2 regions of the Mesorhizobium sp. M1334 genome follow, and region 1 is predicted to be linked to the other one. Evidence: riboswitches for the same ligand, from Rfam matches in the RefSeq annotation. Region 1 holds a riboswitch; the other holds the start of a gene.
The links. Region 1 has a riboswitch for S-adenosylmethionine ahead of metX (homoserine O-acetyltransferase MetX). Riboswitches for the same ligand answer to the same signal wherever they lie in the genome.
Positions count from the first base shown of each region.

Region 2: linked by a shared signal. The riboswitch ahead of NKH17_RS01905 (O-succinylhomoserine sulfhydrylase) and the one ahead of metX (homoserine O-acetyltransferase MetX) in region 1 are both predicted to bind S-adenosylmethionine.

Region 1 covers NZ_JAMYLM010000002.1:477,981-482,305, forward strand. The annotation lists gene NKH17_RS05750 (prephenate/arogenate dehydrogenase family protein) at 1-574, opposite strand, end outside; gene hisC (histidinol-phosphate transaminase) at 581-1,690, opposite strand; SAM riboswitch at 1,829-1,906, shown strand; gene metX (homoserine O-acetyltransferase MetX) at 2,002-3,171, shown strand; gene metW (methionine biosynthesis protein MetW) at 3,287-3,901, shown strand; partial or broken gene NKH17_RS05770 (DUF1330 domain-containing protein) at 3,930-4,247, opposite strand.
Region 2 covers NZ_JAMYLM010000001.1:383,928-388,252, forward strand. The annotation lists gene araD1 (AraD1 family protein) at 1-728, shown strand, start outside; gene NKH17_RS01895 (hypothetical protein) at 755-1,207, shown strand; gene NKH17_RS01900 (2'-deoxycytidine 5'-triphosphate deaminase) at 1,224-2,318, opposite strand; SAM riboswitch at 2,454-2,531, shown strand; gene NKH17_RS01905 (O-succinylhomoserine sulfhydrylase) at 2,602-3,792, shown strand; gene NKH17_RS01910 (glycosyltransferase) at 3,828-4,325, opposite strand, start outside.

The sequences.
Region 1 (4,325 bases):
GGTGCGAAACGATGGCCAGCGTCATGTCATGATGCTGCGGGTCCATCGTGTCGATGTTGGAGCCGCAGCGGCGCCAGAATTCCGAGAGCCTTTCCAGTGCCGCGGGATCGGTGCCGGGCAGCGGCGTGAAGATGCACCAGCGGTTCTCGAACAGTTCCGCAAAACCGGCATCTGGTCCCGACTTTTCGGTGCCGGCCAAAGGATGGCCGGGAATGAAGTGCACGCCATCAGGCACATGCGGCTGCATCTGCGCGATCACCGATGCCTTGGTCGAGCCGACATCGGTAAGGATGGCGCCCTTCTTCAGCGTCGGCGCGATTTCCGCGGCGACGGTACCCGAAGAGCCGACCGGCACCGAAACGACGACCAGATCGGCATCGCGAACCGCCTCTTTCGCATCCATCGTGTAGGTGTCGCCGAGGGCGAGTAGGCTCGCCCGCGCCAGCGTCGCTTCGCTGCGCGTCGAAATCGCGACTTGGCCGGCGAGCCCCTCACGGCGGATGACGCGCGCCAGCGACGAGCCGATCAGGCCGATGCCGACCAGCGCGATCTTTTCGAACATCGGTGAGGTCATGGTGTTCTAGCTTTTCAGGAATGTCGCGAGTGCTGCGACAACGCCGCGGTTGGCCTCTTCGGTGCCGATGCTCATGCGCAGCGCGTTCGGAAAACCGTAGCCGGAAACGCGCCGCAATATGTAGCCGCGCGCACTGAGGTAGTCATCGGCGGCCGCCGCCGAATGCTTTTTGTCCTCGGGAAAGTGGATAAGGATGAAATTGCCGACACTCGGCGTCACCCGCAGACCAAGCCCGCTTAATTGCTCGGTCAGCCATGCCAGCCAGGTCTCGTTATGCGCCACGCTGCGCTCGATATGGCCGCGGTCGCGGATCGCCGCGATACCGGCCTCGATAGCCGTCGCATTGACGTTGAAGGGTCCGCGCACGCGGTTGATCGCGTCGATGATATGCATTGGCGCATACATCCAGCCGATCCGCGCCCCGCCCAGGCCCAATTTGGAGAAAGTGCGGGTCATGACCACGTTTTCCGCGCTGCCCACCAACTCGACGCCGGCTTCATAATCGTTGCGCCGGACATATTCGGCGTAAGCTGCATCCAGCACCAGAAGCACGTTTCGCGGCAGGCCGGCATGCAGGCGGCGCACCTCCTGGAACGGCACGTAGGTGCCGGTTGGATTGTTTGGATTGGCAAGGAAGATGACCCTGGTGCGCGGCGTCACCGCGGCGAGGATCGCATCGATATCGGCGCGTTCATCGGTCTCCTTGACCGTCACCGGGACGGCACCGGCCGACTGTATGTAGATCTTGTAGACCATGAAGCCGTGTTCGGTGATGATCGCTTCGTCGCCGGGCGCGAGGTAGGTCTGCGCCAGCAGGCCCAGAATCTCGTCGGAGCCGTTGGAACAGACGATGTTCGCCGGGTTGAGCCCGTGCACCTCGGCGATCGCTTCCCTCAGGCGCCTGGCGCTGCCGTCGGGATAGACCGCGAGCTTGTCGGCGACCGCGCGCGCGGCCTCTATCGCCTTTGGCGAAGGGCCGAGCGGGTTCTCGTTCGACGACAATTTATGGACGTTGGCGACACCTTCAGGCGCCGCGCTCTTGCCGGGCACATAGGCTTCGATGTCCATGATGCCGGCGCGGGGCCTTGGACGTGTCTGATCCGGTATCTGGCTCATTCCATGAAATCCGTCGAGATTGCCTCCATCCGGAGGCCGCAGCGGAAATACAAGCCGTGGCCCGGAATGTCGAGGGGCGGCAATTCGGGATCAAGAACTTGCCGTTGACGAAGCCATGCGTCGGTCCTAGAAGAGCAGCGAAAGTTCCGTGGTGATTTGGCCGGTCGGCTTGCAGCCACGTTAAACAACTTGCTAAAGGGCCGTTTGCATCTTGTAACCGGCTTTGCGAAGGCATGGCCGGTTTTTTGTTGCCCTGGCTGGTTGTTGCCCAGACCGGCGGTGGACAACTGAAGGCCGGGCAAGGAGATGTGATGGTCGCTTTGCGCGCGCGAAAAACCAACAACGAGGCCGACCAGCCGTCGAGCCCGGTGTTGCGTTTCGGCGCCGACAAGCCGCTCAAGCTCGACGCCGGCACGCTGCTGTCGCCGTTCCAGATCGCCTACCAGACCTATGGCACGCTCAACGACGAGCGCTCCAACGCCATCCTCGTCTGCCATGCGCTGACCGGCGACCAGCATGTCGCCAACACCAATCCCGTGACCGGCAAGCCGGGCTGGTGGGAAGTGCTGATCGGCCCCGGCAAGATCATCGACACCGATCGTTTCTTCGTCATCTCGTCCAACGTCATCGGCGGCTGTCTCGGCTCCACCGGCCCCGCCTCGACCAATCCCGCCACCGCCAAGCCCTACGGGCTCGACCTGCCGATCATCACCATCCGCGACATGGTGCGCGCGCAGCTGATGCTGGTCGAGCATTTCGGTATCGAACAGCTGTTCAGCGTGCTGGGCGGCTCGATGGGCGGCATGCAGGTGCTGCAATGGGCCTCGAGCTATCCCGAGCGCGTCTTCTCGGCGCTGCCGATCGCCACCGGCGCCCGCCATTCTTCGCAGAACATCGCTTTCCACGAGGTCGGCAGGCAGGCAGTGATGGCCGACCCGGACTGGCATGGCGGCAAATATTTCGAGCACGGCAAGCGGCCGGAAAAGGGGCTGGCGGTGGCGCGCATGGCCGCTCACATCACCTATCTGTCGGAAGCAGCGCTGCACCGCAAGTTCGGCCGCAACCTGCAGGATCGCGAAGCCCTGACCTTCGGCTTCGATGCCGACTTCCAGATCGAGAGCTATCTGCGCCATCAGGGCATGACCTTCGTCGATCGCTTCGATGCCAACTCCTATCTCTACATGACCCGGGCGATGGACTATTTCGATCTCGCCGCCGACCATGGCGGCCGGCTGGCCGATGCCTTCGCCGGCACCAAGACGCGCTTCTGCCTGGTTTCGTTCACCAGCGACTGGCTGTTCCCGACCGAGGAGAGCCGCTCGGTCGTGCACGCGCTGAACGCGGCCGGCGCCTCGGTATCGTTCGTCGAGATCGAAACCGACCGTGGCCACGACGCCTTCCTGCTCGACGAGCCGGAACTGTTTGCCGCCATCAAAGGCTTCATCGCCTCGGCGGCGCGGGCCAGAGGGCTCGGCGCATGACCCCGAAAAGCTGCAGACTTTTCGGATCAGGATCACGCGCCAGGCATCAGCGCATGACCCCGAAAAGTTGCAGACTTTTCGGATCAGGATCATGCGCCAGGCAGAAGGCGAGCCCATGAGCGTCAACCGCGCCCAGCGCGTCGACCTCGAGGTCGTCGCCGATCTCATCCCGCCGCAGTCGCGGGTACTGGACGTCGGTTCCGGCGACGGCCTGTTGCTCGAATTGCTGCAGGCGACCAAGAAGGTCGACGGTCGCGGGCTGGAACTGTCGCAGCGCGGCGTCAACGAATGCGTGGCGCGCGGCCTGTCGGTCATCCAGGGCGATGCCGACAAGGATCTCCAATTCTATCCCGATAAGGGCTTCGACTTTGTCGTTTTGTCGCAGACCTTGCAGGCGACCCGCAATCCGAAATTGGTGCTCGACGAACTGCTCAGGATAGGCAACCGCGCCATCGTCTCATTCCCGAATTTCGGTCACTGGCGGGTGCGCTTTTCGCTGCTGTTCAACGGCCGCATGCCGGTGACCAAGGACCTACCCTATTCCTGGTATGACACCCCCAACATCCATTTCTGCACCATTCGCGACTTCGTCAATCTGTGCGACGAGCTTGGCGCGACGGTGGAAAAGGCAACCGCGCTCGACGCCAACGGCCAGCGGATCGGCTTCTCCATGCCTTGGTGGTTCTGGAACTTTTTCGGCCAGCAAGCGGTATTCCTGCTGAAACGATAAGAGCCAATCGTCGCAGATCGTCCCCTTCTTCGAGAACGTCGGTGGCCTTGTGCGGGTGCTGGACGCCATCGACCAGGACCACGTCGGACTGAGAATTCTCGGTGCGCAGCGGCAAGATCTCCTGATAGGCGGGCGAGCGGTACCATGCACGCACCTGCTGCATGTCTGGAAATTCGATCATGACGAGGTGGCCCGGCCAGGTGTTTTCAACGACTTCCACCTCGCTGCCATGCACGATGAAGCGCCCGCCAAACGGCTCCAGCGTGGCATCGATCTTGTGCAGGTACTCGACGATCTGCGGCCCCGGCGTGACCTGGCGCATATGCGCGACGGCGTAGGCGGTCATGGCTGTACTCCCTGGTGGTCGAAGCCGGACAACCGGCTTGATGGGAGCAGTTTGCCGAGACCTTGCGCGTTGGTCGAT
Region 2 (4,325 bases), on a different contig from region 1:
TGACGCATCTCGGCTCCGCCGCGACCCGCGATTCCATGCACAAGAAGCTCAGCACGGACGGCGAGGAACAGCTGACCGATTCCATGAAGATGTTCCGCATGGGGCTTGAGGGCGGCAAGCCGGCGAAGGGCCAGATCGGCGTGCAGCCGGAATGGTTCTACAAGGGCAACGGCACCATGGCGGTCGCGCCCGGTGCGGCGCTTATGTCGCCGGCCTTCGCCCAGGATGCCGGCGAGGAGCCGGAGATCGCCGGGATCTATGTGATCGGCGACGACGGCGCCCCGTTCCGCGTCGGCTTCACCCTGTCGAACGAGTTTTCCGACCACGTCACCGAGCGTGTAAACTATCTCTTCCTCGCCCATTCCAAGCTGCGCAACGCTTCGTTCGGCCCGGAGATCCTGATCGGCGACCTGCCGTCCGATATCCGCGGCGCTTCACGCATCCTGCGCGACGGCAAGCTGCTTTGGGAAAAGCCGTTCCTGTCGGGCGAGGCGAACATGTCGCACACCATTGGCAATCTCGAGCATCACCACTTCAAATACTCGGCCTTCCGCCAGCCGGGTGATGTGCATGTACACATGTTCGGCACGGCGACGCTGTCCTTCGCCGACGGCATCAGGACCGAGGCCGGTGACGTATTTGAAATCGAGGCGCAGGATTTCGGCCTGCCGCTGCGCAACCCGCTTGAAATCGAGCAGCCGGTGAAGGTGGCGGTGAAGGCGTTGTAAACTGGTGACAGAATTGAGGAACGAAAATGAACGGCCTGCGGATTGGCACTGTGTCCCTAAGTTTAGTCCTGTTCCTCGCCTTTTTCTCCCCGTCGGCTTACAGCGCCGGACAACGCAGCGCAAAATCCTATCGCGAAGCCCGGATGTCGATGACTAACCGGCTTCTGGCCACCGGCTATTCGAAATCGCAAGTGAGCTTTCTGATGCGCAACGCGGATCGCATGACGTCCGCACTCCGCGCTGACAGACTGAACGACAATGGCAGAGCCTGCGGTATCGACTCCGCCAGAGCCCATGTGCTGGGATGTCTCGGCAAGCAGTTGTTCCCCTTGCAGTCCAGCTCAAGCGCCTCACTTGACGACGAGAAGCAAACCAGAGGATTTTGGGGGAAGAAGCGATTGGCAGTGCGAGAACTGCTCTTTGTCGGTCAGTTTCATGGCTGCCTTGGCGCCGCGAAAGAATATCTGTTTCGCGGCTGACGGCTTGCGAACAAGATCATCGCGCGGCGCGGAAATGCTTGGACAGTTTCAGACCCTGCGCCTGATAGTTCGAGCCGAGATCTGTGCCGTAGAGCGCCTGCGGCCGTTTCAGCATGTGCTCGTAGACCAACCGTCCGACGATCTGGCCGTGGTCGAGGATGAACGGCACTTCGTGGCTACGCACCTCGAGCACCGCCCGGCTGCCGGTGCCGCCCGACGCCGAATGGCCGAAACCCGGGTCGAAGAAACCGGCATAATGGACGCGGAACTCGCCGACCAGCGGGTCGAAAGGCGTCATTTCGGCGGCGTAGAGTGGCGGCACATGCACCGCCTCGCGCGACACCAGAATATAGAATTCGTCCGGATCGAGCACCAGCTCGCCGGCACCGCTCTTGTAGAGCGGCTCCCAGAAATCGACGACATCCTGCGCGGCGCGCTTGTCGACGTCGACCAGGCCGGTGTGGTGCTTGCCGCGATAGCCGACCAGCCCGTCCTTGTCGCCGTCGAGATCGATCGACAGCGCGATTCCCCCGCCTGAGATGTTGGGTGGTTCGGTGGCGACCAACATTTCGGCGCGGTGCAACTCGTGCAGCTCGCTTTCCGACAAGAGCGCATTGCCGGTGCGGAACCTGATCTGCGACAGCCGCGAGCCGGTCCGCACGACGATCGGGAAAGTGCGCGGGCTGACCTCCAGATAGAGCGGGCCTTCATAGCCGGCAGCGATCTTGTCGAACTCGTGGCCACGGTCGGTCATTACCCGGGTGAAGATATCGAGCCGTCCGGTCGAGCTTTTCGGGTTGGCGGAGGCGGAAATATGGGCGGGCAGCGCCAGGCTTTCGAGCAGCGGCACGATGTAGACGCAGCCGGTTTCCAGCACGGCACCTTCGGCGAGGTTGATCTCGTGCAGCTTCAGCCGGTCGAGCTTGTCGACAACCCTGTGGTCCGGGCCGGGCAAGAAGGAAGCACGCACTCGCCATGCCTTGTCGCCGAGCCTGAGGTCAAGGCTGGCCGGCTGGATCTGATCGGCATCGAGCATGCGCGGCGACTTCAGCGCGCCCGTCTGGAACAGCGCGGAAATATCCTGATCGGGAAGAATGCCTGTCTGCCGCAAGGGTCTGGCTCCGTTCGAACGCCGGGCGAGGTCTTGTTCTGTCGCAGGTCCGACCGTGGACGCCTTTGGCACCTGCTTGGTACAACCCTCTTAATCATGCCGGCAATTGACGCAAGCGTGGCGCGGGTCTAAAGCTCGTTATCCCGTGGTGATTTGGCCGGTCGGCTTGCAGCCACGTTAAACAAGTCGCTAAAGGACCGTCGGGCCGCAAGGCCATATGGACCGGTTGCGACTTTCGCGGCCGGTTTTTTGTTGTTTGGACCAATTTTGGTGTTTGGATGGAATGATGACCAAGAAGCGCGACTGGAAGCCTCAGACCGCACTCGTGCATGCCGGGACGCTGCGTTCCGGCTTTGGCGAGACCTCCGAGGCGATGTATCTCACCCAAGGCTATGTCTACGAGACGGCGCAAGCGGCGGAGGCCCGCTTCAAGGGCGAGGAGCCGGGCTTCATCTATTCGCGCTATGCCAATCCGACGGTCGACATGTTTGAGAAACGCATGTGCGCGCTGGAAGGAGCCGAGGACGCGCGCGCCACGGCATCCGGCATGGCGGCGGTGACGGCAGCACTGCTGTGTAGCGCCAAGGCGGGCGACCATATCGTGGCGGCGCGCGCGCTGTTCGGCTCCTGCCGCTGGGTGATCGAGACGCTGGCGCCGAAATACGGCATTGAGGCAACGCTGGTCGACGGCACCGACATCGCCAATTGGGAAAAGGCGGTCAAGCCAAACACCAAACTGTTTTTCCTGGAAAGCCCTACCAATCCAACGCTGGAGGTAGTCGACATTGCCGCCGTCGCGGCACTTGCCAATTCGATCGGCGCCAGGCTGATCGTCGATAATGTCTTCGCTACGCCCTTGCAGCAGAAACCTCTGCAGCTCGGCGCCCACATCGTCGTCTATTCGGCCACGAAGCATATTGACGGCCAGGGGCGCTGTCTTGGCGGCATCGTTCTGTCGGACAAGAAATGGATCGACGAGAACCTGCATGACTATTTCCGCCACACCGGCCCAAGCCTCTCGCCCTTCAATGCCTGGACGCTGCTGAAAGGCCTGGAGACGCTGCCGCTACGCGTACGCCAGCAGACGGAAAGTGCCGGCCGCATCGCGGATTTCCTGGCCGAGCGCCCGCAAATCGCCCGCGTCATCTATCCCGGCCGCGCCGACCACCCGCAAGCGGCCGTGGTCAAGAAGCAGATGTCGGGCGGCTCGACGCTGATTTGCTTCGATGTGAAGGGCGGCAAGCAGGCGGCCTTTGCCTTCCAGAACACACTCGACGTCGTGCTGATTTCCAACAATCTCGGCGACGCCAAGAGCCTGATCACCCATCCGGCGACGACCACACACAAGAACTTGACTGATGAAGCCCGCGCCGAGCTCGGCATCGGACCGGGAACGCTCAGGCTGTCAGTCGGCCTTGAGGACGCCGACGACCTGCTCGAAGACATCGAGCAGGCACTGAGAGTTGCCGGATAAGGGCTGGCCGAACAGAGGCAGCGGGGACGTGCCGATCAGGCGCCGGACGGGGTCTCTTCCAGCTCCGCGACAGTCTTCGTCTGGATAGTCATCACGTTGCCGCGCCAGTCGATGGCGCCGCTCAGCCATCCGCGCGCCCAAATGACGGGAAGCATCAGGTCTCGTGCCATCATCGCCGGGATCGTGCGCGGCGACAGGTGCCATCCCTTGGTCGAGGCCAAGGCGCATTCCGGCAGGTAGGCCGCGACCAGCACGGCGATGGCGGTTGCCGGCAGGCTGCCGCCGGCGTCAGCCGCGGCGATCAGTGCAAGCACTAGCGGCGGTGCCGCGCCGATCAGGATTTCGGGGGCAAAGAACAGTGCAAAGGTGACGCGGCGCAGCCGCGCCCAGCGCGCCTGCCGCGACCAGATCTCGCCAAGCGTGCGCCGGCCGAGCGGCTGTTCGAAGGGAGAGGCGACAAGATTGACTCGCAGTCCGAGCCCGTTGACCAGCTTGGTCGCGGCGGCGTCCTCGGCGATCTCGGCGGCAAGCGC